Regions from separate parts of the Photobacterium sp. GB-36 genome, predicted to be linked through region 1. Evidence: riboswitches for the same ligand, from Rfam matches in the RefSeq annotation. Region 1 holds a riboswitch; each other region holds the start of a gene.

Region 1 (11,080 bases):
CAAGCAACGACAAAAAAACGGTTGTTGAAGGAGCTATGGCATGAATGAACAACACTTCTGGCAATTAATGGATGGCCTTGCCACCAGCTTACAATTGACCGTTGCATCGTTAGTAGTTGGCTGTACTCTCGCTCTCTTAATGACGATGACATTGATTTTAAGAACCCCTGTTTTGCATTGGTTAAGCCGTGGCATCATTACCCTATTTACGGGTACACCTTTGTTAGTTCAAATCTTTTTGATTTACTACGGACCGGGGCAATTTGAAGGTATTCGTGAAAGCTTTGTATGGCAATGGCTCAGCCAACCGTGGTTCTGTGCGATGTTGGCACTAGCATTAAATACTGCCGCTTACAGTACTCAACTGTTTAAAGGGGCGTTTGATGCAATTCCTAAAGGTCAATGGCAAGCATGTCGTGCGTTAGGCATGGAGACCAAAACGACATTACATACCTTGTTACCTTTTGCCATTCGTCGTTCTGTACCGGCTTACTCTAATGAAGTAATTTTAGTGTTTAAAGGTACATCGCTTGCCAGCACTATTACTATTATGGATATCATGGGTTACGCTCAACGTATTAATGCCCAAACCTACGATACGTTAACTGTGTTTGCCATTGCTGGTGCTATGTATCTTACCGTTAATGCCCTGCTTTCTATTGCGTTTAGACTAATAGAGAAAAAAGCCTTGGCGTTTGAAGTGGCGAATTAAATTTCATCTTTCACCGATTAAAAAGCCGATAATACACTTATCGGCTTTTTTTATTTTTAAAGGTTAAGCTGAAGCAAATATTTTATTTCTCAATGTTTGTTGCTCTTCTTTTCTATTTGGCACAGTGTCTTTTACTTTTAAGAAAATACAAGGTATACCCATCGCAGCCATAAACCAGAACATATTTATTTCAGAATGATGCATTAACCATCCGCAAAATACAGATACAAGCGCTAATACAAAACCTGCAGGAATGGCATGGTATAATGACTGTAAAGAAACATAATTATGTTTTCGATTTTCTTCCACATAACGAACCGAAGATAAAATCGTACCAGAGAACGTAATACCATGTAGAATCTGACAGAATATAAGCACATATATATCATTTGTCGCTGCGGTTAATCCCCAACGCACCACAACAGCAATTGCAGCAAGTCTAAATAATGTTGATACTTTCCAATTAGCGAACGCTTTACGACTAATTAAGTAAAAAACGATCACAGAAATTGTCGATAGGCTCCATAAATAACCAATCGTATCAGAGTTTAGCCCCTGTTCTTTCCAGTAGACGGTACTGAAGAAATAATAACCACCATGGCTTCCCTCTAACAAAGAAGCGACCAATAAAAATAATAGTGTCTCTTTACAACATAAGACTTTGAAAATATTCTTTCTTTTTTGCTCATCATGGTGGCATACCATAGGTACTGCTGGCTTCATTAGCGTACCTAGTAATGTTGCACCCAAGCCAATAGCTCCCATGATTGGTACAGAACTGACACCAAAGTTCTGAACAACCCATCCCATACAAGCTGACGCAACCGTTAATGCAACCGCTCCCCATAAGCGAGTGTAGCCATAATCGAGTCGATCATCTCGAGCATAGTGATTTGATATCGCATCCGAAATCGCTACCGCAGGACCAATTGCTAAATTAAATAACACGAGTAATAATGCAAGTACCCAAAATGTTGGCGTAATCGTACCTATCCAGATAAACGCAATAAAGCCGAGCAAGCTTAAAAACATTGACCAACGAAGGAACGGTATGAGATGCCCAACTTTGTGAAATAAAGGTGTTAATGTAAAGTTGATCACACAGCGAGCGGCAAGTCCAAAACCGATCAGCATCCCGATATCGGCATCTGAAATCCCTAATTTTTCTAACCATAATCCTCTAAAGGGTAAATACACCCCATACGAGAACCAGAACATAAATTGATACGTGGACATCCATACTGATGGTCGACAATTAAGCATTCGTACGATTACTCCTTTCAATGTTTGAGTAACAGTAACGAAAATAGTTATCATTAACAATTTGAAGAAATACCAAAAAATAATTAAAAACAGCCACATTACATGACTGCTTTTAGAATAAACTGAAAAATATTTTGATTTATTCCTTTAATTTCTGATGTTTTCTCAAAACAGATGTTGCGAAAATGTAAAATAATCTATCTTTATAAATGTGCGCCTATATTACGACTTCTATAAATAAGATAAAAAGGGAGATGAGCATGTCTTTAATCCTATCCATTAAGCGGTTTTTGTTTGTGGTTTTAGTTGTAACTCCCCTCGTTTCATCAGCCGATGAAATGACACCGGAACAACAATTTGAGATCGGGAAACAAAAAGCCCTTGTTTGTATGACATGCCATGGTGCCGATGGTATTTCAGCAACGGATACCTATCCCAACTTACAAGGCCAAAAGCAGCAATATTTGGTCGCTGCACTTAAAGCATACAAACAGAATCAACGTGTTGATGGTTTAGCGATATTAATGCAGGGTTATGCTAAAGATTTAAGTGATCAAGATATGAAGGATCTCGCGTATTACTTTAGTAGCGTAAAAACAGATACCAGCCATCAATCACAATAAACGGCATTACTTGCTAAGGTTATGACGATGGATACTCAGTATAATTATAAAATCGTTAAGTACTTTATGATCGCGAGTGTTAGTTGGGCGTTCATAGCTATGTTAATTGGTGTTATTTTAGCTGCGCAACTTTATTGGCCTGCCCTTAACCTCGATTCTGAATACTTTCAATTTGGTCGTCTCCGTCCATTGCATACTAATGGCGTCATTTTTGGCTTTGTCGTCAATCTTTTAATGGGAACGTCCTTTTATATTGTTCAACGCACCTGCAAAACCCCACTGTACAACAACACTGCAGCTTGGTCTGTCTTTTGGGGTTGGCAATTTATCCTTCTTCTTGCCCTTATTACCCTACCATTAGGTTTTACTACCTCAAAAGAGTACGCCGAACTTGAATGGCCAATTGATGTCTTAATTGCTGTTATCTGGGTGATGTACGCCATTGTGTTTTTTATGACAGTCGCCAAACGTACCGTTCATCATATCTTTGTTGCTAACTGGTTTTACGGCGCGTTTATTATTGTTATTGCGATGATTTTTATTGCTAACAATCTCGAATTGCCTGTCACGATGTGGAAATCTTACTCTATTTACTCAGGGGCTGAAGATGCTATCGTGCAATGGTGGTGGGGACATAATGCGGTTGGTTTCTTATTAACCGCTGGCATCATTGGTATGAACTACTATTTCATTCCCAAAATTGCCGAGCGCCCTATTTACTCTTATCGCTTATCTGTTATTCATTTTTGGGGCTTAGTCGGCTTTTATACTTGGGCTGGTACGCACCATCTTATTTATTCTTCTGTGCCAGATTGGTTACAAAATCTCGGCATTGTGATGTCGTTAATTTTATGGCTTCCCTCATGGGGTGGCGCGTTTAATAGCATCATGACCTTGCTCAATAATAAGCAGAAACTTAAGCACGATTACATTATGTGGTTTTTCTTCTCTGCCATTGTTTACTACGCGCTAGCGACTTTTGAAGGGCCATTATTAGCCATTCGTTGGTTTAATATGATTGCACATAATACCGATTGGATCATCGGTCATGTGCATTCAGGAGCCCTAGGTTGGGTTGGCATGTCTGCCATTGCCGTATTTTATTACTTTATTCCTCGTTTATATGGTCACGAGCAATTGTGGTCAAATCGTTTAGTTAAATGGCATTTCTGGTTTGCGCATATTGGGATAGTACTTTATGCCGTTGCACTGTGGATAGCTGGGATCGGACAGGGCTACATGTGGCTAAAAGAAGAGCCTAATGGCTCGCTTAGCTATAGTTTTGTCGAAGCGATGAACTTCAGTGCACCGTGGATGTTAGTTCGCTTTATCGGTGGTACGTTGTTTGTGTTAGGTATAATTCTAATGATTTATAACCTATACAGAACGCTAAAACAGCCAAAGCCTAGATCAGTTAAGCATCAAAATGCGGCAACAGAAAAGGTAGATACTCATGATTAATAAAGATTTTACCTCATCTGTAGTGATCCTTATTGTTGCAACAACTTTGGTTGCTGCCTTTTCATTCTTAGTATGGGTACTTCCTGCTTTTTTTTACCAAGATAAGTTAATTGCACAATCAAGCGCGAAGCCATTAACCGCGTTAGAAGTTGCTGGTCGCGATATATATATCAGTGAAGGTTGCCATACTTGCCATACCATGATGGTTCGTCCATTAAATGCAGAAATTAAACGTTATGGACGATATAGCCGAGAAAGTGACGATATTTATGAGCATCCCAATTTATGGGGTTCAAAACGTACCGGACCTGATCTCACCAATTTAGGTCGAAAATATTCAGATCAATGGCACATCATCCACTTAAGAAATCCCCGCGATGTTGTACCAACGTCGATTATGCCCTCTTATCCTTGGCTGTTTGAGCAAGTACTCGATGGTGAAGACATTGATGCAAAGCTGATTGCGTTACGTACGCTTGGTGTTCCTTACACTGATAAGGAAATTAAACAGGCGCGCTTAGAAGTAAAAGGTAAAACTAAGGCACAGGCATTAATCGCCTATCTACAAAGTCTGGGACAAGATCAAGGAGTACGACCATGAGTACTTTTTGGAGTGGTTGGGTCATTACCCTAACCCTGATTTTTCTCGCAATAATGATCGTTGTTGTTGCCTACTACTGGAAGAAAAACAGTGCCGCCAATGCTAATCGGACCGTCGATAGCTTTGATGGTATTGATGAAAACGATGCCGCCGTACCAAACCTTCTACTCCTTTCTTATCTTCTTGCTTTCATTATTGCTGCCATTTTCTTGGTACTCTACCCAGGCATGGGAAACTGGCAAGGGCTTATGAAGTGGCAATCAAGTAGTGAAGCAGCTTCAACCTCTCCCACCTCGTTAGCCAAACAAATTAGCCAAATATCTAATGGCGATACATCATTTCAAGCTTTAAGTACCTCGCCTGAAATTGTGGTCGCGGGTCGTGCTTTATTTCAAACCCATTGTGCGGCTTGCCATTTAAATCAAGCACAAGGTCAGCTTCATTTCCCTAATTTAAGTGATACCGTTTGGCTTTATGGTGGTAGTGATGAGGCGATCCATCATTCGATTGTTAAAGGTCGTAACGGAGTCATGGCTGGTTGGAACGATATTCTGACTGAAGAAGAAATTGAGAATGTTTCATATTATGTCGCTTCACTTGAAAAAAATCGCATTATCTCAGAGCCAGCGGTCAAGCTTGAACTCGGTAAAACCGTATTTGATGCTAACTGTACGGCTTGTCATGGCAGTAATGCAAAAGGTAATACTGCGATTGGTGCGCCAAACCTAACCGATAATATCTGGCTTCACGATGGCAGCGTTGAAGGTATTATTGCAACGGTAAAATATGGCTTGAACAATCTCATGCCTGCTTTTGAAGAGCAACTCAGCGATAGCGAAATTCAAGCATTAGGGGCTTATATTCGCCACCAAGGAAATAGACAAAACGAGAAACTCGCAGCACTTGATCCGGATATGGTTAGTAAAGGGCAATACCTTGCTTATGCAGGAGATTGTATTGCTTGTCACACTGGTGAAGGTGGCGAACCATTTGGTGGCGGTTTAGGATTTTTAACGCCATTTGGCACGCTTTATTCTACCAATATTTCAGCACATCCAACCTATGGTATTGGGGATTACACCTACGATGAATTTTATGATGCGCTACATAAAGGTAAAGGCAAACATGGCTACCTATATCCAGCTATGCCCTACTCGTCTTATCAATATGTGACAGATGAAGACACCCAAGCACTTTGGGCTTACATGCAATCGCTTAATTTTGTGAATACTCGTAATGAAGAAAACAAGATGATGTTCCCAAGTAATATCCGGTTAGGACTACTTGGGTGGAATATCGCCTTTCTTAATACCGACCCTTTGCAATACCCAGCCGATGCCACTGAACAATGGAAACGGGGTAAATATTTAACCATGGGGTTAGGTCACTGTTCCGAATGTCATACACCACGTAACATTGCACAAGCCTTGATAGAAAAAGAGTTATTCCAAGGCAATTTAATTGATGGCTGGAAGGCTCCGGATATTACGGCAACAGAGTTATACCAAGACCGTTGGGATGTAAAAACATTAACCGAGTTTTTAAAAACGGGTCATTCAGATAAAGGAACCGCATTTGGTGGTATGGCGGAAGTGGTACAAAACAGTACCCGCTTCTTAACAAAGCAAGACGTTGCAGCCATTGCGGAATACTTGATCACTGGTGATAAATATAACGAGTTAGATAGCTCGGTTCCTCAGCTTAACCCACCAGGCTTTGGTGATTTGGTACCTGCCACTGTTGATATTCAAACCGTAGAGCTAAAACCGTTAAGTAGCAACGATCCTGAAAACGAAGCCAAACTATATGGTGTGTATGTGCAAACCTGTGGTGCATGCCATGGTAAAGACGGTAAAGGTAGGAAAGGGATCGCCCCTACGCTGCTTAACAACGGGATAATTATGCACAGTGATCCTTACGATACGATTGCCGTTACCATTCGTGGTTTATCGCCAAACTTCATGGAACAAGACAGTAACTTTATGCCTATGAGTAGCTTTAACTCGGTGCTCAGTGATGCCAACCTTGCGAAATTAATTAGCTTTGTCCGAGATAAGTTAGGTGATAGAACTGTACCTGTTACACCACAAGAAGTAGCAGAGGTAAGAAAAGATTTAATTAAAGGTGGCTATGCTGGGAATATACACGCCATGACAACACCAGAACAAAATCAGCCTAATAGCATAACAGAATGAGCGATTATCTAAATGGAATATATCGCTACTAATTGGTTAACATGCCATCAACAGTAACAATATTTACAATTAATATGCATTTTCTGTCTGCTTTTTATTGCCTAAGCAAAATTAATAGGTATCATCAAATTTCAATCCTTTGAGTAGAGGCGCGCTGCCTAAAAGTATCCGGATGGAGGGTGACACCTTTGAAGTCTGGGGAAAGGAGTCGGCGCCGAAGTGTTTGTTGTGTCGTCAACAATCGCTGGGTCTGCATTAAATAAGTGCAGAACTGCCATAGTTATTTTGTCTATGGAGCGCTACCCTAAGGGATACGAAGAAGTATTTTTTCTCCTGAAATCTGTTTCTCTATCCTTTCGGTAGATCTCCACCTAATATAGGTGTTTAAGAGATCCATGAATCTAGTTCAATATTCTGACTCCCTGCTATCTGTTGTACCACCCTTACTGGCGGTTGTTTTAGCAATCACTACACGACGTGTATTGTTATCACTTGGCCTTGGTATTGTTGCAGGCGCAATCCTTCTTAATGATTACAGCCCTTTAGCGGCGCTTCAATATATCGTAAATAAAGTTGTAGGCCTTGTTTGGGCAGACGGTGCTGTAAATAGCGGTAACGTTAATATGATCATCTTTATGCTTTTGCTCGGTGGTTTGATCAGCTTAATGACAGCAACAGGTGCCACTAAAGCATTTGCTGAATGGGGTGTTCGTCGCTGTAAAGATCGCCGTAGCGCAAATATGCTAACGGGTTTAATGGTTTTTGCTTTCTTTATTGATGACTTTTTCCATAGCTTATCTGTGGGGCCTATTTGTCGCCCAGTAACAGATCGCTTCAATATCTCACGTGCAAAGCTTGCTTATTTACTTGATTCAACGGCTGCACCTGTTTGTGTTATCACGCCAATTTCTTCTTGGGGTGCTTACATTATTGCTATTCTTAGCGGTATTTTAGTAACAAACCATATTACCGATATCAGTGCTATTTCATTGTTTGTTCAGATGATCCCAATGAACTTGTATGCCGTGTTTACGCTATTAATGGTTATCGTTGTTATTTTCTTCCAGCTTAATATTGGTCCAATGCGTCAACATGAAGCATGGGCAGAAGAAGGTAAGCTTTGGGATGAATCTAAAGGCCACCCTAAAGGCTTAGAAATTACCACTGAGTCTGAAGGCCAAGGTACTATGATTGATATGGTATTGCCTATTCTGACACTGACAGTCTCAAGCGTTATCTTTATGATCATCAGTGGTGCTGAAGTATTAAGCACAAAAGGCGAGGCTTTTAGCTTAATTGCTTCTTTAGAGCATACCGATCTAGGTGCTTCATTAGTTAACGCATCTTTATGTAGTCTAGCTGTTTCTATTCTTCTAGCTTTACGTTTAAAGCTGCCACGTAAGACTTGGTTAACTGCGGCACCTCAAGGTGTACAAGCGATGATCCCTGCAATCATCATTCTACTTTTTGCATGGACGATCGGTACTGTTGTGAGTGATATGTCTACAGGCCAATACCTAGCCTCTTTAACAAAAGGGGGGTTCCCAACGGAATTACTACCAGCATTAGTCTTCATCCTTTCATGTGCAATGTCATTTGCGACAGGTACAAGCTGGGGCACGTTCGGTATTATGTTGCCACTTGCTGGTGATATGGCGGTAGCAAGTGATGCTCACCTATTAATGCCGATGTTATCTGCAGTACTTGCAGGTTCGGTATTTGGTGATCACAGCTCACCTATTTCAAGCACAAGTATCTTGTCTGCAACAGGTGCAGGTAGTCACCATATGGATCACGTTATGACTCAGCTTCCTTATGCTATTACTGTCGCTTTTGGCGCACTATTAGGTTATTTGGCAATGGGTATCTTATCTTCAACAATTGCGGGTATTGCAGTAAGCTCTGTTTGGTTCCTTGCATGTTGTACGATTCACCTACGTCGTCATAAGAAACAACTGCAAGCGGTAACAGCATAAATAAATACATTAATATTAGATCATAAAATCTAATAATCCCCGTTCGTTTTAATACGCATTTGCTTTATGCTAAGTATTAGACAACGGGGATTTTTTTGTATAAAAGCTAGGAAATAGAATGGAATACTTACATACCATGGTACGAGTGAGCAACTTAGATGCTTCACTGGATTTTTACTGTAACAAGCTTGGTTTGGTAGAAATTCGACGAAAAGAAAGCGAACGTGGACGTTTTACTCTCGTATTTTTAGCTGCACCTAATCAGGCAGAAACGGCAAAAGAAACACAATCGCCTTTATTAGAACTAACTTATAACTGGGATCCAGAATCGTACACTGGTGGCCGTAATTTTGGTCACCTCGCTTTTGCCGTCGATAATATTTACGATTTATGTGCTCATTTACAAAATAATGGTGTTGTCATTAATCGCCCACCCCGTGATGGACATATGGCATTTGTTCGTTCACCTGATGGCATTTCGATTGAACTGCTACAAAAAGGTGACGCACTAGAACCCGCTGAACCTTGGGCTTCGATGCAAAACCAAGGTGAATGGTAAGAAATAGCTTTTGTTTGTCGGTATTATTTTATTCGATAATACCGACAGTTATAGAGCCTTTAAAGCACAATAATGCCAAGTTGACTTAGTAATTGCTCTTGTTGCCAGTCGCAAATTTTTACACCGTTCAAATTCACACGTCGAATATCAACCCCCTCTAAATCCACATGACAAAGATCTGCGTCTTCTACAACGCATTGACCCCACTGTTCAGAGGAAAACTCACCGCGACTTAAGTCAGATCCTTTAAACGATGTTGCCAACAAATTAGCCCCATTCCATCGGTTTTCAAACAGTTCGCACTGCTCTAATTTTATGTCTTCGAAATTGCTATAACGTAAATTGCAGCCAGTGATAAATGCCGAGCAAAAGAAAGTGTTATGGGTAATATAATTTGCAAAAGAAGCATATTGAAAATCAACGCCTTGGAGATTAGATTGTCGCATTTCTATGCCAAAACACTGCGCATTACGAAAACTAGCCATTGACAAATTACACTGCTTAAAACTCGCATCTTTGAGCTTTGAATAGGAAAAATCACAGCCTTTGTCATCCCCCACATCAATAAAATTACAGTTGATAAAACTCGCTTCAACTAAATTTGCACGTGAGAAATCACAACGATAAAACTGACAACTTTCAAAAATAGCTTCGGACAATTCTTGTTTAGAAAAGCTTTCATCTTGATAGCACTGACCTACAACATGCATACATTATCTCTTCTATTACTCTGCGACTGATCAAAAAAAAGCGCAATTACTGATTGCTCAATAATAGCGCTTTCTCAATCTATTAGAACTTATTATTTAATTACTTATGAACATCACAATTCGAAGCTACTGATGATACTTGTTTTACATCTTTAACATCATAAGTATTCTGTAGGCTATGGAAAACAGTCGCATTGTAGTAATCACCATTTTCAATACTAAATGTAATTGAGTAGTTCATACCTGCAACCACTTGCTGTGTTACATGATAGATTTTACCGAGCTGATGCTCACCAGGGATTGCTTTAACGGCGTCTTTTGCTGCTTGTTCCACTTCAGGTGTTATGTCACCTTGTGCCCAACCACCAACGATTGCGTGAGAAAAATTACAACTTTCTTGCATATTCGCCTCATTCGAAGTTACGTCTTTTGCAGAATTACATGCAACTAATGTAACTGAGCTTAAAGCAATGAGTAAAACTTTCTTATTCATCATCAAATCCTAATTCACATTTTCTGCATATATATCAACAGAAAACATGATTAAGTGCAAATATACTTTATTCGAACGGTGATTTATTGCTATAAGTAATGATATAAAGCAATTATATTTGCATTTTTATATGACATACTTGCGATAAGATTGCTGATTAATATCTTCAATCTCGACTGTGACGCAAATATCATTCTGAAACATTGCTGCCACTTGGTGCAAGATGACTTCCGATAGATTATCTTTTTGCTTTGGATCTCTACCTGGAAGTACCCTTACGGTAATATGAACGAAAGGCTTTTCGGTTGTCCCTGTACGATATAACTCATAAGGTATGGCACGGGTTTTTATATCTTCTTCATCAAAAAGCCCTGAACTAAACGTCGCGTAATGCGTTGTTGCCATTAATTCATTTAAATTAATCTCTGTTTCAAGATCTTTGGCATATTCAATAATGCAATGCGGCACAGCTTATCTCCTGTATATG
Region 2 (11,080 bases), on a different contig from region 1:
ATTTTACGTGCAGGTTGTGTTGTGGTTAACGTCAACCCGTTATACACCCCACGTGAGTTAGAGCACCAATTAAATGACTCTGGTGCAAAAGCCATTGTTATCGTGTCTAACTTTGCTCATACCCTTGAAGCTGTTGTTAAAAATACAGGTGTTAAAAATGTAATTTTAACCAGCCTTGGCGACCAATTGTCTCGTCCAAAAGGTACTTTGGTTAACTTTGTTGTTAAGTACATTAAGAAAATGGTGCCTAAGTACCATTTGCCGCATGCGACTTCAATGCGTATCGCACTGCGTAAAGGCCGTCGTATGCAGTATGTTAAGCCATTTATTACTGGCGATGACATGGCATTTCTTCAATATACAGGTGGTACAACAGGCGTCGCTAAGGGTGCAATATTAACGCATCATAATATGGTGTCTAATGTCATGCAGGCGAAAGGTGCATATGGTCCTGTGCTAACAGAGGGGCGTGAGCTCATTGTTACCGCTTTACCGCTTTATCATGTATTTGCATTGACAGTAAACTGCTTATTATTAATGGAAATGGGCGGTCAGAACTTACTGATCACGAATCCACGTGATATTCCCACTTTTGTCAAAGAGCTTCAACGTTATCAATTTACAGCAATTACAGGTGTGAACACCTTATTTAATGCGCTGATCAACAATGAAGATTTCCAAGAGCTCGATTTTAGTAATCTACGTCTTTCTGTTGGCGGCGGTATGGCGGTGCAACGTGCTGTTGCTGAAAAGTGGCAGAAAATCACCGGTAATTACTTATTAGAAGGGTACGGTTTAACCGAGTGTTCACCACTGGTTGCAGCATACCCTTATGATTTGACGCAATATAACGGTTCAATTGGCCTGCCTGTCCCTTCAACTGAAGTGCGTATGGTTGATGATGAAGGTAATATTGTGGGTATCGACGAAGTCGGTGAATTACAAGTTCGTGGTCCTCAAGTCATGAAAGGTTACTGGCAGCGTCCTGAAGCCACTAAAGAAGTATTAACAGAAGATGGTTGGCTATCGACGGGTGATATCGTTAAATTTGATGATGAAGGCTTTTTGCATATTGTCGATCGTAAGAAAGATATGATCTTAGTGTCAGGTTTTAACGTTTATCCTAATGAAATCGAAGATGTTGTAGCGCTACATGACAAAGTGCTTGAAGTCGCAGCGATCGGCCAGGCTCATGAAGTGTCTGGAGAAGTGGTTAAGATATGTGTGGTGAAACGCGATCAGAGCCTCACAAAAGATGAATTGATAGCGCATTGTCGTCAACATTTAACAGGTTATAAGATACCTAAAATTGTTGAATTTATGGATGACTTGCCAAAAACCAATGTAGGTAAGATTCTACGTCGCGTATTGCGTGAAGAGTCTGATAAAAAAGCACAACAATAAGTGTTTGCGATAATAAATATGTAAAAAAGCCCATCAGTTTTTGCTGAAAAGTGTTATTACATACTATTGCGCGATATTATAGATGCCGACATTACGTCGGCATTTTTCTTAATATAATTTACAAAAAGGTTAATGATTTAGCCCCGCACCGAAAAGGTATCATGTGAACTTCGAGATAATTACAACAACCGAGCAATTACAACAGCGTTGTGACTCAGCCAGAACGCACACTGCCGTTATGCTTGATACGGAATTTGTCCGTACTCGTACGCTATACCCGCGTTTAGGTTTGATTCAATTATTCGATGGTGAGCAGTTATCGTTAATTGATCCATTAGAAGTGGAAGACATGGAGCCATTGTGGGCATTGTTACGTGATCAATCGGTGATGAAAGTGCTTCACGCCTGTGGTGAAGATCTAGAAGTATTTCAGCATCATGCCGGTTGTTTACCAACACCAATGTTTGATACTCAGTTAATGGCAGCTTTCCTTGGACAAGGTATTTCAACGGGCTTTGGTGCATTAGTGAAAGAATACGTTGGTGTTGAGCTTGATAAAGGCGAAGCGCGTACCAATTGGCTTGCACGTCCATTAACGGCAAAACAACTCGATTATGCCGCTGCCGATGTTTATTACTTAAAACCGTTGTTTGAAAGTTTATTAGCTAAGGTTGAAGAACGGGGCTATATGGAAGCATTACAGCAAGAATGCCTATCTGTAATACACCGCCGTATTAAGCCCGTTGATCCAGAAAAAGCGTATCTTGATATTAAAAACGCATGGCAGTTAAACCCACAGCAACTTGCTGTTTTGCAAAAAGTTGCAGCTTGGCGAGTACGTGAAGCGCAGAAACGGGATATCGCATTAAACTTCATTGTCAAAGAATTACATTTATGGAAATTAGCGCGTTTTAATATTAAATCACGAGCTGAGCTTGAGAAAGCAGATTTTGAGCCAATGGAGATCCAACGTCACGGTAACCGTTTATTGAAAATGGTGCATGATTGCGATCGTATTGCAGCGCAAGATTATCCCGCGAAAATAGAGCGTTTGGTTGATTTCCCACATTATAAGCAGATGGTAAAATCCATCAAAGACGTAGTAACAGATGTTGAAAAAGAGACCGGTTTAGCGCCTGAGTTCTTAGCTTCTAAAAAGCAGATCCACCAAGTATTATCTTGGGCATGGAAGTATCAGCGTCAAGATGAAAAACGTCCTGAAATGTTGAAAAACTGGCGTCGTGATTTATTTGAGCAACGTGTATTAAAGTTATTAGACGAAAAAGCCTAATTGATTACTACGTCCTAAAAGAAAAAACCCGCCATCTGCGGGTTTTTCTGTATTAACGTTCTTCGTCAGGTAACGTCACGTTAAGTTCGAGTACGGATAAATCTTCCTCTTTATGATCAAGGTTCACAGACACTTGATTTGGGTCGATTTGAACGTACTTACTGATCACATCTAAAATATCTTGTTTTAGCTGGGGTAGGTAGGCTGGAGCCGGTTGTCCAGCACTACGACGTTCAGCGACAATAATCTGTAACCTTTCCTTTGCTACATTCGCTGTTTTCGTCTTTTTCGGGCGGAAAAACTCGAGCAGTGCCATATAAAGTTAGCCTCCAAATAAGCGTTTTAGGAAGCCTTTCTTCTCTTCCTCTAAGAATTTAAATGGGCGTTCCTCACCCAATAAGCGTGCTACTGTATCTTCATAAGCAATGCCAGCATCAGATTCTTTATCGAAAATAACGGGCTCACCCTTGTTAGATGCGTTTAGCACAGCTTGGCTTTCAGGAATAACACCTAAAAGAGGGATGTGTAAAATTTCTTCAACATCTTGAACGCTTAGCATTTCACCTTGCGTTACACGTGTCGGGTTATAGCGTGTTAGTAGTAAGTGTTGTTTAACTGCGTCTTTACCATCTTCTGCTCGGCGAGACTTAGAATCTAGAATACCTAAAATACGATCAGAGTCGCGAACAGAAGAGACTTCAGGATTCGTTGTTACAATCGCTTCATCAGCAAAGTAAAGTGCCATTAAAGCACCAGTTTCAATACCTGCTGGAGAATCACAGATAATGAAATCAAAATTCATTTTATCCAAGTCATTTAAAACACGCTCAACGCCTTCACGAGAGAGTGCGTCTTTATCACGAGTCTGAGATGCAGGTAAAACAAAAAGGTTATCAACACGCTTATCTTTAATTAATGCTTGGTTCAGATTTGCTTCGCCGTTGATAACGTTTACAAAGTCATAAACGACACGTCGCTCACAACCCATAATGAGATCAAGGTTACGTAGACCAATATCAAAATCGATAACCGCCGTTTTTTTACCGCATAATGCTAGACCAGATGCAATGGCTGCGCTTGAGGTTGTTTTACCAACGCCGCCTTTACCTGAAGTAACAACGATAATTCGTGCCATTTACTAAATTCCTTATTAAAACTTTTATAAAGCAAGGTGCTCGATGCTAAGCGTATTATCAGTAATTGAAATTACAACACCCTTGCCCCAGAACTCATCCTGAATGTTATCACTTAGCCAGTAGTTTCCTGCAACTGAAATTAGTTCAGATTGCAAGTTCTGACAGAAAATTGTCGCTTCTAGGTCTCCGTTGGCTCCAGCTAATGCTCGACCACGTAACGTACCGTAAATATGAATGCAACCATCAGCAATAATTTCAGCGCCCGCACTCACATGGTTGAGAATGACAAGGTCACGATTTTTAGCATAAATCTGTTGACCAGAACGAACAGGAGTGCGAATGATAAGTGCAGACTCTCGGCCTTGAACTGGCTGAGAAGATGGCTCAGCTTCAGTAGATTCTACTGTTGTTTTTTCTTTCACCGTGCGTGCGGCATTCATAATAGCAAATCCAGCAGATTTTGCTTGATTTTGTAACGCTTGTTCTTTACAACCGCTGATACCTACAGGGATCATGCCCGCGTCGACAATTGCTCGTTTTAATTGCTCAAAATTAATATCTTTGCCTGCATTAGAGATATCGATAACAACGGGAGCTGATGCAAAGAAATTAGGTGCGAGTTCAATTTTTTCTTTTAGGTGATCGGTCGCTTTTTTGATATCACCATCAATTAAATGAAGCGCAGAGAGCGTAAATGAGCTCCCTTTAAGTTCAGTCGTCTTGGTCATGGTATTTATTATGGTTAATGTTTAAATTAACCATTCTTGTTGATTATCACAAAGGTACTAGCATGGTATATTCCCGAGCAGTTAGGGGCAAGTTATCCTTGCTTTGACATGGGAAATTCAGACAAAAGTCTCATCCTGTAGGGGGAAAAATAAACCAACGGGGAATGATACGTTAAAATAGCTGTCTGAAAGAATAAGCTTTAACAAATAGGTGAATTGAAATGTTGTGTGCAATCTATAAAAGCTTAAAAAAAGATAACACATATTTATATGTAAATAAGAAAGATGATTTCTCCGATGTGCCTGAAGTATTAATGAATACATTTGGTAAACCGCAATTTGTTATGGTGATAAAGTTAGAAGGGAGAAAGTTAGCCTTGGCCGATGTTGAAAAAGTAAAAGAAGCATTAAAGACCGTTGGTTTCTATCTTCAAGTTCCACCGCCAGTAACAAATTTATTGGATCAATATAAAGCCGAGAAAGCCGGCAGAGCTAATTAAGGTTATTATGCATAAGCGTTTTATATCGGCCGTTGTGGCCTTAGGACTAGGGATTTCCTCAACAGCTTTTGCTGCTGATGAAGGGTTTAACGCATATATAAATAAATTAAAAGCAGAAGCGCGTAGTAATGGTATTTCTGAGCCTATTCTCGATTCAGCTTTTAAAGGCATTACATTTACTCATCGTGCAGTAAAGGCAGATAAAAACCAACCTGAGAAAAAGTTAACATTAGATCAATATATTCCACGCGCTGTACCTGACTGGAAAGTAAAACAAGCACGTCGTTTATATCAAGAGAATAAAACAACATTAGATCGGATAGGTAAAGAATACGGCGTACAGCCACGTTTTATTGTTGCGTTGTGGGGAGTTGAAAGTAACTTTGGTAAATTACAAGGTAATTACCATGTTGTTGAAGCATTAACCACGTTGGCTTATGAAGGTCGTCGTGAAGCTTTATTTCGTAAACAAGTGATGGCGGCATTACAAATCCTTCAAGAAGGACATATTACGATTGATGAGATGAAAGGATCATGGGCAGGGGCGATGGGTCAATGCCAATTTATGCCAACATCTTATTTAACCTTTGCGGTTGATGGTAATAATGATGGTAAAGCTGATATTTGGAATACTAAAGCGGATGTTTTTGCATCTGCAGCGAATTACCTAAAAAAATCAGGTTGGAATGATAAATATACTTGGGGACGTCAAGTTAAGATCCCATCATCATTATCGGCCGATTTAAAAGGTACGGGTGTAGAAAAAACCAAAACACTAGCACAATGGCAAACACTCGGTGTTCGTACTATGAGTGGTGGGAATTTACCCAAAGAAGACATTGATGCATGGTTAATTCAACCTGATGACGAACATGGGCGTGCTTACCTTGTTTATGGTAATTACCAAACATTAATGAAATGGAATCGTTCTCATTATTTTGCTTTAGCTGTCAGCCATCTTGCTGATCGTATCTAATAGCTATAACCAATAATAAAAGGTTATCTGTATTGAAAGTCAGGCACTACTGCCTGGCTTTTTATTTTGATATGTGTTTTCTATATTTAAAAGCGAATAAATATTTGCCTAGACATATCTTTAAGCAATTCGAAAACAGCGTTGTTTAGATTGATGTCTATAATTCTTGGTTCATGACAGTATAAAAAAAGCCCAACTAAGTTGAGCTTTCTAAATATATGGTAGGAAATGAAATTAGATTTCAAATTCTTCTAAAGATTTACCATTTTCAAGTGCTTGCTTAAGCGCGCTTGGTGTACGGCCTTGGCCTGTCCACGTTTTTTCTTCACCGTTTTCATCGATGAATTTATATTTAGCTGGACGTGCAGCACGTTTTGCTTTTGGTGCTTTTGAAAGGCTTGCTAACAATTCTTCAGGGTCGATACCATCAGCTAATAGCATTTCACGGTATTGAGCTAGTTTTTCATTACGCTCATTTTCTTTTGCTTGTTCTTCTTCTTCAGCTTCAGCACGTTCTTGAACAACGGTAGTTAATTTCTCTAAAGCTTCTTCTAGTTGCTCTAAAGTATATTCACGAGAAAGTGCACGAAGACTACGAAGGTTTAAAAGTGCTTTCATTGCATCAGACATTTTTATATTTCCTGTTATTTTTAACTAACTGTAAATAATAATAGCAGTGTCGAATCATTTATTACAATAGTAATGCTTTTATTCATTATGTCAAAACACTTTAAACATTCTTTATTGTTAATTGTTAATAAATCCGATATTCGTATTTTTATAAAAATACGAATATCGGATTTATGCTTAATAGATGTTTAAATGGTTACAAAATGAAACATATCTGCTCGTAGGTTCATAATATTTAATGGGTGAAGCTATACTTAGATAAGATTATATTTATAAAGCAATGTTATTTGTTCTGTTGTTAAATGTTTCATGTGATGTTGTTGCAAATAATGAAACATTACGTAGAATAATCGCAACCTTGATGTAAGGTAGAGGCGCGTTATCTAATAGTAATTAACAAGAGGGTGAAACCAATGACGGTTAATGAAAGGAGCTAATGCCGAAGTAAGAGTGACGTCAAATCCTTTTTCTGGGGTTGTATTGAATAAGTGCAACACTGCCATAGTATATAATCATATTCACTATGGAGCGCTACTGTGAAAAGAGAAGAGCCAAGACGTTCTTCAAATATGGTTAACCGCCATGTTATCCAGTAGATCTCCAACCTAATTCGGTTGTCTTTGAGATCATGAATTTAGTAGATTACTCCCATTCATTAGTATCCATTATTCCTCCTATTGTTGCGTTAGGGTTAGCGATACTTTCTCGGCGTGTGTTAGTTTCTCTTGGTGCGGGTATCGTATTAGGAGCACTTTACTTAAATGACTTTTCATTTAACCATTCAGCTTCTTATTTAGGAGGCACTATACAAAACTTATTCATATCTGATGGTGGTATTAATACCTGGAATATGAGTATTGTTTTATTCCTCATTATATTAGGCATGACGACAGCATTGTTAACATTGTCTGGTGGTACTCGTGCATTCGCTGCATGGGCACAAACAAAAATTAAAACAAAAAGGGGCGCGAAACTGCTTGCTGCTTTTTTAGGTGTGTTTATTTTTGTTGATGATTACTTTAATAGTTTAGCGGTGGGTTCTATCGCTCGTCCCGTAACGGATCGCTATTATGTATCTCGTTCTAAATTGGCTTATATATTGGATTCAACAGCCGCTCCAATGTGCGTTCTAATGCCGGCATCGAGTTGGGGTGCGTATATAATTACGTTAATTGGCGGTATTTTAGTTACGCATGGAGTAACAGAATATACACCTTTAAGTGCCTTTTTAACGCTAGCGCCAATGAACTTCTATGCTATTTTTGCTTTAGCTATGGTTTTTGTTGTGTCTTGGTTCCAATGGGATATTGGACCAATGAAAAAACATGAGATGGCAGCAATGCATGGCCGTGGTTTTGATGAAGGCGGTGATGTTGATGAACAAGCAAAAGATTTAACTGACGAATTAGAAATTGTTGAAAGTACGAAAGGTAAAGTTGGCGATTTAATTTGGCCGATTGTTATTTTAATATTTGCCACGTTCTTTTTTATGATTTTTACAGGCTATCAAGCATTAGCAGCAGATGGTAAATCTTTTGCTCTGCTAGGTGCGTTTGAAAATACTGATGTCGGTAAGTCACTTTGTCTTGGTGGTTTATTTGGCTTAGTTGCTGCGATTATTCCAGTCATTCGCCAGCGTATTGCATTTAATGAAGTTATTCGCACATTATGGATTGGTGCTAAATCCATGTTTGGTGCGATTTTAATTTTATTATTCGCGTGGAGTATTGGTAGCGTTATTGGTGATATGAAAACGGGTCAATATTTATCAACCCTTGTACAAGGGAATATTAACCCTATGTTATTACCGATGATCTTATTTTTATTATCAGGCGTGATGGCATTTTCTACAGGTACGTCGTGGGGCACGTTTGGCATTATGTTACCTATAGCTGGTGATTTAGCTGGGGCAACCGATATTACCTTGATGTTACCAATGCTAGCGGGAGTATTAGCAGGCTCTGTATTTGGTGATCACTGTTCACCGATTTCAGATACTACAATATTGTCTTCAACGGGGGCACGTTGCCATCATATTGATCATGTCGCAACGCAACTTCCTTACGCAGTTTCTGTCGCCTTTGTTTCTACTATTGGCTTCCTTGTGCTAGGTATGACTGACTCATTACCCGTAGCCTTCATCGCGGCTATAATTACTTTTATTATGGTTTGTGTGTTGTTTGCTTGGTTATCACGGCGTACTTATGTCCCAACAGTAAAAAGCTGATTTTATCTCTGTTCTTTTAAGCCCATACACTTTTCATGAAAAAGAGTATGGGCTTTTTTGTAACTAATGTGTACTTGTTAAGTCTATCACTTTTCATTGTGAGTGAATTTCTGTAGCATCGGCGCAGTTTTTTTAAACCAATCGTATTACTAGGGAATCCTCATGGCCCAAATGTATTTCTATTACTCTGCAATGAATGCAGGGAAATCGACCACATTATTGCAATCCTCGTTTAATTATCGCGAAAGAGGAATGACCCCCGTTATTTTTACTGCTGCGATTGATGATCGCTTTGGTGTGGGTAAAGTCAGCTCTCGTATTGGTTTAGAAGAAGAGGCTGAGTTATTTAATGCAGAAGATGATTTATTCGAACGATTAAAAGCGTTATCAGATAAAGGTAAAATTGATTGCGTATTAATTGATGAATGCCAGTTCTTATCTAAAGCGCAGGTGTATCAATTAACGGAAGTGGTCGATAAACTCGATATTCCGGTTTTATGTTACGGCTTACGTACAGACTTCTTAGGTGAACTTTTTGAAGGGAGTCGTTACTTATTATCGTGGGCGGATAAGTTAGTTGAATTAAAAACAATTTGTCACTGTGGTCGCAAAGCAAACATGGTGATCCGTCAAGATGAAACCGGTCGTGCTATTGCTGATGGTGAACAAGTTGAAATTGGTGGCAACGCACGTTACGTATCAGTATGTCGATTACATTATAAAGAGGCATTAGGTCGTTAATTATTTAATGATAATAGGGATAGTCCTCTTTATCTTATCCAGTAATACGTAATTATTGCGAAACAAAAAGCCAGCTTATTTGGCTGGCTTTTTCATCGTAACTGACGATTGAATTATTTCTTATTATGACGCTCTTGCAGTTTATTCGTCACATCTGACAGTGATAAACCTTGATCTTGAAGTAGTACAAGCAGGTGATAGATCAAATCCGCTGATTCACATACTAATTCCGCTTTGTCACCCGACGTTGCCGCAAGCGCGACTTCAACACCTTCTTCGCCCACTTTTTGCGATATACGCTTGGTGCCACGGGCGTAGAGGCTAGCTGTGTAGGAAGACTCAGGATCTGCACCTTTACGACTCGCCAAGAGCTGCTCAAGTTGATGAAGGAAAACCAGTGACGGTGGCTGAGCATCACTTTCATCAGAATCAAAACAGGTGGTCGTGTTTAAGTGGCACGTTGGACCAATTGGATCGACGTGTACTAATAAGGTGTCTTGGTCACAATCAAGCTGAATACTTTTAAGTTGCAGTACATTGCCTGATGTTTCACCTTTCGTCCACAGGCGCTCTTTGGTGCGAGACCAGAAAGTGACTTGTTTAGTATCAAGTGTCTTTTGAAGCGCATCTTCGTTCATGTAGCCAAGCATTAGCACTTGACCACTGGCATTATCTTGAACAATAGCAGGGATCAGTCCGGCTACTTTTTCCCAATTGATTTTGGTTAATAAACTCATAGTCGGATCTCCACATTTTGCGTTTTCAGAAATTGCTTTAACTCACCAATGTTGATGATTTGTTTATGGAAAACAGAGGCAGCTAAGGCGCCGTCTACATTCGCAAGCTTAAAGGCATCGCTAAAGTGCTGCATTTCACCCGCACCACCAGAAGCAATTAAAGGCACGTCACATACACTGCGTACCATGTTGAGTTGCTCTAAGTCGTAACCATTACGTACGCCATCTTGGTTCATCATGTTCAGTACGATTTCACCCGCGCCACGACGTTGAACTTCTTCAACCCAATCACGTGTTTGCCATTGGGTAGCTTTGGTACGCTTTTCATCACCAGTAAATTGGTATACCTGATATTGACCTGTTTCAGCGTCAAAATAGGAATCAATACCGACAACGATACATTGCACACCGAACTTATCCGCCAATGTGGTGATTAATGTTGGATCTGCCAGCGCTGGTGAATTGATAGAGACTTTATCTGCACCAAATTGAAGAATACGGCTCGCATCGTCAGCAGATTTAATCCCACCTGCGACACAGAATGGAATATCAATCACTTCTGCAACGCGAGATACCCAGCTTTTATCAACAACACGACCGTCACTTGATGCGGTAATATCGTAGAAAACCAATTCATCTGCGCCTTCTTCAGCGTAACGTTTTGCCAGTGGTACAATGTCGCCAATGATTTCGTGGTTACGAAATTGGAC
Region 3 (11,080 bases), on a different contig from region 1:
AAGAATATAGTTGGTGTGGTACTGCAATGTAATAACTACGAGATCATCGATCTTGGGGTGATGGTGTCATGCGATAAAATTCTAAAAGTCGCCAAAGAAGAAAACGTCGATATTATTGGCTTGTCGGGTTTGATCACGCCATCGCTTGATGAAATGGTCCATGTTGCCAAAGAAATGGAGCGACAAGGATTTGATATCCCTTTGCTTATCGGTGGTGCAACAACTTCTAAAGCCCACACGGCGGTTAAGATTGAGCAAAACTACAATCAGCCAGTAGTGTATGTATCTAATGCATCACGCGCAGTAGGTGTTTGTTCTGCGTTATTGTCTGATGAACAAAAGCCAGCGTTTGTTGAGCGTTTAAACCAAGAGTACGATGTGGTACGTGAGCAACATGCGCGTAAGAAACCACGTACCGCACCTATTTCGTTAGAAGAAGCACGTGCTAATGCGGTTAATATTGATTGGCAAAATTATACGCCGCCAGTACCGAAAAAAGCCGGTGTTCACACCTTCACTGATTTTCCTGTAGCTGAAATTCGTAAGTATATCGATTGGACGCCATTTTTCATGACGTGGTCATTAAGTGGTAAATACCCAACGATTCTTCGTCATGAAGTTGTGGGTGAAGAAGCGACTAAGTTGTTTAATGATGCTAATAAAATCTTAGATGAGATCGAGAAAACAGGCATGATTAAAGCTAACGGTGTGTGTGGTTTATTCCCTGCCAATAATGTCGGTGATGATATTGAAGTGTACACAGACGATAGCCGAACTGATGTTTTAACTGTGCTGCATGGTTTACGTCAGCAAACCAAAAAGCCGAAAGGTCCTAACTATTGTTTATCTGACTATATTGCGCCTAAAGAGAGCGGCAAGGCTGATTGGATTGGCGCTTTTGCGGTAACAGGTGGGATTGGTGAATATGACATTGCTGAGCAATTTAAAGCAAAAGGTGATGATTACAATGCCATTATGGTACAGGCTGTTGCGGATCGATTAGCGGAAGCCTTTGCTGAATGTATGCATGAAATGGTACGTAAAGATATTTGGGGTTATGCAGCTGATGAAAATCTGAATAATGACGATTTGATCCGAGAAAAGTATCAAGGTATTCGTCCTGCACCTGGTTACGCCGCATGTCCTGAGCATACCGAAAAAGGTGCTATTTGGCAGTTACTTGATGCTGAGAAAAATACTGGCATGGCACTAACGGAAAGTTACGCAATGTGGCCTGGTGCTGCAGTTTCGGGATGGTATTTCTCACATCCTGATTCTCGTTACTTTGCGGTTGCTCAGATCCAGCAAGATCAGTTAGAAAGTTATGCCGATCGAAAAGGTTGGGATTTGATCGAAGCTGAGAAATGGTTAGGCCCAAATCTTTAATGCTTAATCGATAGTGAATAAAAAAGGCGCTCAATGCGCCTTTTTGTTTATCGGAACTTTATTTGGGTTAGTTAGAAAGAGCTTATTCCAATAAAGATGCGTGCAGTGTGCGAACCACGTCTTTAGCTTCATCTTCATTAATTAAGAAACATAAATTATGTGGGCTAGCGCCGTAGCAAATCATACGAAGGTTATGATCTTCTAGCGCGCCAAAGATATCTTTGGCTGAGCCTTTCGTATCACTCATTTGGTTACCGATAAGTGCAACCAGTGATAGCCCTTGCTCGACGTCAACCACACATAATTGGCTTAATTCTTCAACGACTTGAAGCGGAAGCGTTGGCGCACCGCCACCCGTATCAGTTTGATCTAAGGTCAGTGAAACGCTGACCTCTGAGGTTGTGATGAGATCAACTGAGATTTTATGTTCAGCCAAGATACGAAAGACTTCTGCTAAAAAGCCATATGCATGGAACATATTTAAGCTCGTGAGTGTCACCATGGTTTGGTTGGCACGTAATGCGAGTGCTCTAAATAGTGGCGCTTCTTCAACGGATTGTCTGATCCAAGTACCGCCTTGCTCTGGTGCTTTTGATGAACCTACAAATACTGGGATCTGTTGACGAACAGCAGGTACTAGGGTTGATGGGTGTAAAATTTTAGCACCAAAGTTTGCCATTTCAGATGCTTCGCTAAAACTGATCTCTTTGATCGGTTTAGCGGCCGATGTAATACGTGGGTCGGTAGTGTATAAACCCGGTACGTCAGTCCAAATCTCTAATGTGCTAGCATTTACGGCTTCTGCGATTAAAGCGGCACTATAGTCACTCCCCCCACGACCAAGTGTTGTCGTAACACCTTGGCTGTTTGATCCAATAAAGCCTTGTGATACCACGATATTATTGTCTAATAGTGGTAATAATTGCTCAGTCGCTAATTGCTTAATTGTTTCTGGCTGTGGGATCGCTTTACCAAATTGATCATCAGTACGCATGATGGAACGAATATCTACACGTACAGCTGGGGCGTTTAGCTCGACTAATATTTGACTAAAAAGATGGGTTGAAAGCAGCTCGCCATGGCTAACAATTTGATCGGTCAATTGTGCAGAGGTTGTTGATGCCGCATGTTCAGCTAAGGTTGCGATGTTATCAAGTAGGCCGTAAATAGCGTCTTGAATATTTTCTGGGTGCTGAAGTTGATCAAGAACATCTTGGTGGGTTTGGGTCAGTGTCTGAATGCGCTGTTGGCGGGTCGTTGAATCGCTCACGCCATTAGCAAGTTCTACCAGAATATTCGTGACACCAGAGCAGGCGCTGATTAACACAATTTTAGTGTCTGGATTAGCAATAACAATGGCAGCACTTCGGCTCATTGCGGTGTAATCAGCAACACTGGTACCGCCAAATTTTGCGACAGTGAGTGAATCTGAATGTGTTGCAGCCTTGTCCATAATTAATTTCTCCCTAAATAGTAAACACATCACAAGGTAGGCTATTTTTTCGGGAGTATTCCCGACATCCTGTCAGGAGAGCATAAGAGGTGAATAGTCACTCACCCAGAAGCTCCCCACCAATGTCAATCATTGACCTTGGTGACAGCTAGAAGGATTCAACCTTCATAGCCGATATAACTCATCCCCTAATCAGTTATACCTCGGCGTTACTCTCCCTCTCATAATGGCGATTGGATGGGGTCCTGTCATTATGATACCTAGGTAACGCTCCTCTTCCGTTTAAAGTCGTACTGTTTGAATAATAAGTGCTTGAATAAAATATCATCTTATTGAATAAGATTCATCACCCTGTTGTCAAATGGAATATGACAATTTATTTACATATGATATTTCGTCAATGTGTGTCATGGGATCGGTATAGGTCGCTTGCACCAATGAAGGGGCTCTAATACTCTAAAATAGATAGCAACGCGTTCCACATAAAAATATCGACAGGGACAATGACTTTACGGAGCAAAAGAATGACAATTACCAGCTTTATCCCACCGCATCGAACCCTCATGGGGCCGGGACCATCAGATATTTATCCGCAAGTATTACAAGCGCTTAGTCGTCCTACGGTAGGGCACCTTGATCCATTATTTATCGGCATGATGGATGAATTAAAACAATTGTTGCAATATGCCTTTCAAACCCAAAATGCCTTTACCATCGCTGTTTCAGCGCCAGGTAGTGCAGGAATGGAAGCCTGCTTTGTTAATCTCGTTGAAGCTGGGGATAAAGTACTAGTTTGCCGTAATGGCGTTTTCGGGGAACGGATGCGGGAAAATGTCGAGCGTTGTGGTGGTGTTGCTATCGTTGTGGATAACGAATGGGGGGCGGCGGTTGATCCTTATTTAGTGGATCAAGCGTTACAAAACGATCCTGAAATTAAAATTGTTGCTTTTGTACATGCCGAAACCTCAACCGGCGCATTGAGTGATGCGAAAACATTGGCGGAAATTGCCCGTAAACATGATTGCTTAACGATTGTTGATGCGGTGACATCACTTGGTGGTGTTCCTTTGCTGGTGGACGAGTGGCAATTAGATGCGGTTTATTCAGGTAGCCAAAAGTGTTTGTCCTGCACGCCGGGGTTATCGCCATTAACGTTTTCTCAAAAGGCGATTGATAAGATCCAACGACGTAAAACCAAAGTACAAAGCTGGTTTTTAGATCAAAGTTTGGTGCTAGGTTATTGGAGTGGTGAAGGTAAGCGTAGCTATCACCATACTGCACCTGTAAACAGTTTATATGCGTTGCATGAAGCCTTGGTATTATTGCAAAACGAAGGGTTAGAAAATGCATGGCAGCGCCATCGAAATGTCCATGAAGAGCTTAAAGCAGGGCTTGAAAAGCTTGGGATCCAATTTGTGGTAGAAGAAATGTCACGTTTGCCCCAACTCAATGCGGTTTATATCCCTGAAGGCGTTGATGATGCTGAGGTACGTAATGAGTTGCTGCAACGTTACAACTTGGAAATCGGAGCAGGTTTAGGTGCGTTGGCAGGTAAAGCGTGGCGTATCGGTTTGATGGGCTATGGTGCGAGAAGTGAAAATGTTGCGCTGTGCTTAAAAGTGCTAGAAACCACATTGAAGTAATTTATTGATGAGTAAATAAAAATGGCTACCAATTGGGTAGCCATTTTTTATAGTTATTTAGCAGCAGACGTTGCCTTTGCTTCGCTGTTTTGCTGCTCAAAATTTAAAGATGGGAATAAGAACAGCGCTTCATCTCTGATTTGTGATGCTTGCTCTTTATTGCCGAGGGCATCGTAAGCGAGGATCAGGTTTTGATACAGTGCCGGTCGCGGCCATGTTTTCGCTTTCTCGGTTGCCCATTGAATATAGTCTTCAATTAATGCTGGCTTATTACTGCTAATTCCGAGTTGTAACTGGGTTAACTGCAAATCCCAATCAAAACGGTTTTTCCACGACCATGGATTATTCACCTTTAGTAAGTATTCAATATTGACTGGTCGAGTGGTTTCAAATTTAGTTAACTGCCAACCTGAATACAGGGTTGTTATCATAAAGCTAGAGATAAAAATTGGTACAATAAGTGCGAAAACTTTCAGCCCTAGTACGTAGCTTAATGATTGGCGATGATATTTGGTGGTGAGGTTATCTACCCAAAATATCAGTATGATAAAGATCAGCCAATGGACTAATGAATGGTAGAAAGGATACTCAAGTTGGGTATGCAGAACGATAGGGAAAAACAATCCTATTAAGGCTAACTGGGTACCATTAGGCGCTTTTCTTATTTTTACCATTACCGCAAATGCAGCAAGCAATAAGCCGATAAGTGGGACTATACCGCCTTCGTCTGCCCAGAAAAGTAACTCGTTATGTGGGTGATCTAAGCTAGGAACACCTGCATGTTGTGCTGGATCTTCATTGTGCCATAACGCTGTTTGTGTGATGTAAGCTGCTTCAAACTTTCCATAGCCATAACCAGTGAGTGGTTTAGTAGTAAACATATCATAGGCTTGTGGGAAGTGGATTGCTCTTAAACTTTCTAGACTGGTGCTGTTTTCTTTTGGTGACCAATTCTCTGTAGATGAAATATTCCATGCTAAACAAAGCCCTAATGTAATCATTAACAACCATAAACGTTGAGCTTGTTTTGCGGCAAAGCGACGTAAATACGGCAGCATTAGTACTATACCGATAATTGCGCCTAGCCAGCCTGTACGAGAGTTCAATACCACTAATATTGGAATCGTTAGTATAGGTGTTATCAGCAAAGTGACATGTTGCCATGACCATTTACCGCGATATAGCGGAATACGTGCTAATAGATACGTACCAATCACAAGCCCTGTTGCAAGAAAACTCGCCATCACATTTGGTTGTTGAAAAATACCATAAGGGCGGTTAGCGATAGTGTCATAGCCGATAGGGTTCTTTGCTGGGATCCAAAGGTATTGATACCACGCAAATACGGCTTCAATGAGTACCCCAATTAAAATAAACCATAACAAACGTTGGCGTTGCTGGTGGGTAAAAACGAATTGCTGCAAGCTGACAAAAAACAGAAATCCAGCCCACAAGGTAAACAAGCGATTAAACGCCGCTCCTGCATCAGCATTGGAATAAAAAATGGGGAGAGTCAGCAGTACACAACAAGTAAACAATAATAGTGTTAGGCGTGAATAACGCCAGATTTGTTGGCGACAAATTTCCAGTAAGCCGAAGGAGATAGCAAAACTAAAAGGGATCCAAACTGCAGCGTTAAACGAGAGCTCAAGCCCTGAACCGCCGGGATTATGTTGGAAGTAGTGCATAGCAACAATAAAAATAACACCGATTGTTGCAAGGAAATAGCGTACCAATGGTTTAGAAATCCGTTTCTTTTCTAATCTGGTACCTTCGAGTTGTAACACTGTCATGGTTGTTCCTGAGTATGAATAAGCAAACAGGCTGAATAAAATCAGCCTGTTATCATATACTAGCGTGTTTTCATATTCTAACCTAGCAGCGGTTTAAGGAACCTTGCTGTATGTGAGCCTTTCACTTTCGCTACATCTTCAGGTGTTCCTGTTGCAATGATCTCACCACCACCGCTACCGCCTTCAGGACCAAGATCGATGATCCAATCTGCGGTTTTTATTACGTCTAAGTTATGTTCGATCACCACAATGGTATTACCTTTATCACGCAATTTATGCAGTACTGTTAATAGCTGCTGAATATCGTGGAAGTGTAATCCGGTTGTTGGTTCATCCAGAATATAAAGTGTCTTTCCGGTATCGCGTTTCGATAACTCTTTTGCGAGTTTTACACGTTGTGCTTCACCGCCTGATAAGGTTGTCGCCGCTTGACCTAAACGAATATACGATAAACCAACATCCATTAAGGTTTGTAACTTTCTTGCAATAGCGGGAACCGGATCAAAGAATTCTCGTGCATCTTCAACCGTAAGCTCTAACACTTCATCAATGGTTTTACCTTTGTAGCGGATCTCTAAGGTTTCACGGTTATAACGTTTTCCTTTACAGGCATCACAAGGGACATAAACATCGGGAAGAAAATGCATTTCAACTTTAATAACACCATCACCTTGGCAGGCTTCACAGCGACCACCACGAACGTTAAAACTAAAACGCCCTGGTTTATAACCACGGGAACGGGCTTCTTGAGTGCCTGAAAAAAGCTCACGAATAGGGGTGAAAATACCGGTATAAGTGGCAGGATTTGAACGCGGAGTACGACCAATCGGGCTTTGGTTAATGTCGATAACCTTATCGAAATGTTCTAGATCTTGGATCTCACGATACGGCGCAGGTGTGCCAGTTGTTGCACCATTTAATTTGTGATGAGCAATTTCAAAGAAGGTATCGTTAATAAGTGTTGATTTTCCTGAGCCAGAAACACCGGTAATACAGGTAAATAAACCAACAGGGATTTCAACATTGACATCTTTTAGGTTGTTACCGGTAGCGCCCAGTAGTTTGACGGTTTTTTCGGGATCAAACGGTGTGCGATCAGTGGGAATTTCAATTGCTTTTTTCCCGCTAAGGTATTGGCCTGTTAAAGATTCTTTTGATTTTAAGATATCTTTAACGCCACCTTGCGCAATGATATTACCGCCGTGAACACCCGCACCAGGGCCAATATCAATCACGTAATCAGCGGCACGAATAGCATCTTCGTCGTGTTCAACTACAATCACGGTATTGCCTAAATCACGTAGGTGAATCAAGGTTTTGAGTAGTCGTTCGTTATCACGCTGGTGGAGACCAATGGAAGGCTCATCTAAAACGTACATCACGCCCACAAGCCCCGCACCAATTTGGCTGGCAAGACGAATACGTTGTGCTTCACCGCCAGATAAAGTATCGGCACTGCGAGATAGGCTCAGGTAGTTTAAGCCAACATTGATTAAGAAACTTAAACGCTCGTTGATCTCTTTTAAGATCTTCTCTGCAATTTGTGCCCGTTGCCCCGTTAAGGCTAATTCATCAAAGAATTGGTGCGCGCCACTAATACTCATTTCACAGATTTGCGGCAAGTTAGTCTCACCAATAAACACATGACGTGCTTCTTGGCGTAAGCGTGAACCATGACAGCTTGCACATGGCTTAGTCGAAACAAATTTAGCTAGCTCTTCACGTACCGAGTTTGATTCGGTTTCACGGTAACGACGTTCCATATTATTGAGGATCCCCTCAAATGGATGGCGTCTTACGGTAATGTCACCACGATCGTTGATGTATTTAAACTCGATCTCTGTATTGCCAGAACCGTTTAAAATGACTTCTTTGACTTTCTTCGATAGCGAATCAAAGGGTGCTTCAACGTCAAACTTATAATGCTCAGAAAGTGATTTAAGCATTTGGAAATAGTAAAAATTACGTTTATCCCAGCCGCGTATAGCGCCGCCAGATAAACTTAATTCGCCATTTTGAATCACCCGTTCGGGATCGAAGTACTGCTGAACACCAAGCCCATCACAAGTACCACAGGCACCGGCTGGATTGTTAAACGAGAACAGGCGTGGTTCAAGCTCTTGCATACTATAACCACAGTGTGGACAGGCAAAATTGGCAGAAAATACCTGCTCTTCACCTTCTTCACCGGACATCGGTGCTATCACTACATTACCGCCTGATAGCTCTAAAGCGGTTTCAAAAGATTCGGCTAAGCGGATCTGTAGATCGTCACGAACTTTGAAGCGATCAACGACCACTTCAATGGTATGTTTTTTATGTAGTTCTAATGTTGGTGGATCGGAAAGATCGCAAACTTCACCATCAATACGGGCGCGGATATAACCTTGTGCAGCTAAGTTCGCCAGCGTTTTTACGTGCTCACCTTTACGCTCTTTAATGATAGGTGCCAGTAGCATTAGCTTACTGCCTTCTGGCATGGCTAAGACTTGGTCGACCATCTGACTCACAGTTTGCGCTGCAAGCGTAATGTCATGGGTTGGACAGCGAGGCTCACCGACACGGGCGTACAATAAACGTAGATAGTCGTAAATTTCGGTAATCGTACCAACGGTTGAACGTGGGTTGTGCGAGGTGGATTTCTGCTCGATGGAAATGGCAGGCGAAAGCCCTTCAATATGATCGACATCAGGCTTTTCCATCAGGGATAAAAACTGACGTGCGTAGGCAGAAAGAGATTCAACATAACGACGTTGACCTTCTGCATACAAGGTATCAAAAGCCAGAGAGGATTTCCCCGAACCTGATAACCCTGTGATAACGATGAGCTTATCGCGGGGGATCGTTAGATTAATATTTTTAAGGTTATGGGTGCGAGCACCCCTGACTTCGATGTTATCCATATCAGTGATGATTCTTTTATTTTATTTAACGACTAGTATTTCACAGCGGATCATAATGAGCAAAAAATACTGAGTAAAAACACAGTGAAATGGATAAAAAAAATCCCGCGGTTAAGCGGGATTGTGTGTTTATTTCTTGCCAGTTTTCTGTTGGGCTAGCTCTTTATGTTTACCTTTTTTGTAAACATGCTCAAAACAATAGTTAGTTGCATCGATATAGCCTTCAACACTACCACAGTCAAAACGTTTACCTTTAAACTTATATGCTAATACACAGCCTGTTTGTGCTTGTTGCATTAGGGCATCAGTAATTTGGATTTCGCCACCTTTACCGGGCTCTGTTTGTTCAATAATGTCAAAGATGTCAGGTGTAAGGATGTAGCGACCAATAATTGCTAAGTTACTTGGCGCAGTGCCGGGCTCTGGTTTTTCTACCATGTTATCAACACGGAATAGATCGTCACGTAGCATTTGACCTGAAATCACGCCGTACTTGTGTGTCTCTTCTTCTGGTACTTCTTCAACCGCGACAATGGAGCAGCGAAATTGCTTATAAAGCTCAGCCATTTGCGCCAGCACGCCTTGTTGTTCTTCATCGGTTACACAAAGGTCATCGGCAAGTATCACAGCAAAGGGTTCGTTACCTACAAGCTCACGTCCTGTTAGGATCGCATGGCCTAAGCCTTTCATTTCACGCTGACGAATGTAAGTGAAGTACGCTGAATCAATAATGTCGCGAATATCAACCAATAGCTCTTCTTTGTTAGTACCACTGATTTGATGCTCAAGCTCGTAATTCTTATCAAAGTGATCCATCAAGGTGTTTTTACCACGACCTGTCACAATACAAATGCGGTTCATGCCTGCTTGGATTGCTTCATCTACGCCATATTCAATCAAGGGTTTGTTAACTACGGGCATCATTTCTTTTGGCATTGATTTGGTTGCGGGTAAAAAGCGCGTACCGTAGCCTGCGGCAGGAAAGAGACATTTTTTTATCATCGTACATCCTAGTATGTATATAAAGTTATTACGTTTTATACTGCTATATTATTAAAGACTTAATGCATATATCAGCAAATAGAGCACCTTTCTTTTTAAATGCGAAAGACTTCATTATTTGCGACTTTAAAGTTTGTTACTTCAGATCGTAGACACGAACATAATCGATTAAAAATTCCTGTGGAAAAATAGAGTTATCTATTCCTTTCTGTCCCCCCCAGCCACCACCGATAGCGAGGTTTAAAATCAGGTACATTGGCTTATCAAATGGCCAGGCTTCACCGTTACGCTGCTGGGTATGATAGAGCTTACCATCGTAGTAGAAGCGAACTTCATTACTATCCCATTCTGTTGCGTAAGTGTGGAAACCATCTTCTAATTTGTCATCTTGGATCACGCCTGGTATGGAGTTACCTAAAGTCTGGTTACGATCCGATTTATGGGTCGTAGAGTATGCAAAGTGTGGGTTGTAGCCAACATACTCCATGATGTCGATTTCACCACATGCAGGCCAGCCAACGGTTTTAATGTTGTCGCCGAGTAGCCAAATAGCAGGCCATGTGCCACGCCCTTGCGGTAGTTTTGCGCGTACTTCAACGCGTTTATGTACCCAAGAATGTTTTCCCGCGGTGGTTAAACTGGCTGAGGTGTAATAGGCGTCTTTACGTTGTTGATACCACTGAGTGCCGTTGGGATTGTAATCTGCATTTGGTACGGTTTCTTTCAGCGCTTCAATCACCAAGTTTCCATTTTCAATACGCGAGTTTTTACTGCTGGTGGTGTAGTACTGATCTTCTTGATTACGAATAAACTTTGTTTCGTATGTCCAATCTTTAGGGTTCGGACGTGTACCTGAATTGAACTCATCCGCCCATATTAAACGTTTGTGTTGTTTATCAA

The links. A riboswitch is a leader RNA that binds a small molecule or an ion and turns the genes downstream of it on or off. The one in region 1 is predicted to bind lysine.
Region 2: linked by a shared signal. The riboswitch ahead of C9J46_RS03545 (Na+/H+ antiporter NhaC family protein) and the one ahead of C9J46_RS11700 (Na+/H+ antiporter NhaC family protein) in region 1 are both predicted to bind lysine.
Region 3: linked by a shared signal. The riboswitch ahead of lysC (lysine-sensitive aspartokinase 3) and the one ahead of C9J46_RS11700 (Na+/H+ antiporter NhaC family protein) in region 1 are both predicted to bind lysine.

What each region holds. Positions count from the first base shown of each region.
Region 1 is NZ_PYNY01000011.1:36,823-47,902, reverse strand. It holds gene artQ (arginine ABC transporter permease ArtQ) at 1-44, shown strand, start outside; gene artM (arginine ABC transporter permease ArtM) at 41-712, shown strand; gene C9J46_RS11725 (3-phenylpropionate MFS transporter) at 776-1,975, opposite strand; gene C9J46_RS11720 (cytochrome c) at 2,236-2,598, shown strand; gene ccoN (cytochrome-c oxidase, cbb3-type subunit I) at 2,626-4,059, shown strand; gene ccoO (cytochrome-c oxidase, cbb3-type subunit II) at 4,052-4,660, shown strand; gene ccoP (cytochrome-c oxidase, cbb3-type subunit III) at 4,657-6,855, shown strand; lysine riboswitch at 6,992-7,165, shown strand; gene C9J46_RS11700 (Na+/H+ antiporter NhaC family protein) at 7,251-8,831, shown strand; gene C9J46_RS11695 (VOC family protein) at 8,950-9,390, shown strand; gene C9J46_RS11690 (Qnr family pentapeptide repeat protein) at 9,450-10,100, opposite strand; gene C9J46_RS11685 (cystatin domain-containing protein) at 10,201-10,593, opposite strand; gene C9J46_RS11680 (5-carboxymethyl-2-hydroxymuconate Delta-isomerase) at 10,720-11,061, opposite strand.
Region 2 is NZ_PYNY01000003.1:48,099-59,178, reverse strand. It holds gene fadD (long-chain-fatty-acid--CoA ligase FadD) at 1-1,404, shown strand, start outside; gene rnd (ribonuclease D) at 1,568-2,695, shown strand; gene minE (cell division topological specificity factor MinE) at 2,748-3,011, opposite strand; gene minD (septum site-determining protein MinD) at 3,018-3,830, opposite strand; gene minC (septum site-determining protein MinC) at 3,855-4,559, opposite strand; gene C9J46_RS03560 (YcgL domain-containing protein) at 4,781-5,059, shown strand; gene C9J46_RS03555 (lytic transglycosylase domain-containing protein) at 5,067-6,035, shown strand; gene C9J46_RS03550 (H-NS family nucleoid-associated regulatory protein) at 6,270-6,665, opposite strand; lysine riboswitch at 7,027-7,207, shown strand; gene C9J46_RS03545 (Na+/H+ antiporter NhaC family protein) at 7,294-8,892, shown strand; gene C9J46_RS03540 (thymidine kinase) at 9,055-9,633, shown strand; gene hisIE (bifunctional phosphoribosyl-AMP cyclohydrolase/phosphoribosyl-ATP diphosphatase HisIE) at 9,747-10,370, opposite strand; gene hisF (imidazole glycerol phosphate synthase subunit HisF) at 10,367-11,080, opposite strand, start outside.
Region 3 is NZ_PYNY01000005.1:229,139-240,218, reverse strand. It holds gene metH (methionine synthase) at 1-1,386, shown strand, start outside; gene lysC (lysine-sensitive aspartokinase 3) at 1,469-2,839, opposite strand; lysine riboswitch at 2,941-3,125, opposite strand; gene C9J46_RS07370 (alanine--glyoxylate aminotransferase family protein) at 3,364-4,482, shown strand; gene C9J46_RS07365 (PglL family O-oligosaccharyltransferase) at 4,536-6,275, opposite strand; gene uvrA (excinuclease ABC subunit UvrA) at 6,353-9,178, opposite strand; gene galU (UTP--glucose-1-phosphate uridylyltransferase GalU) at 9,308-10,180, opposite strand; gene C9J46_RS07350 (glycoside hydrolase family 16 protein) at 10,317-11,080, opposite strand, start outside.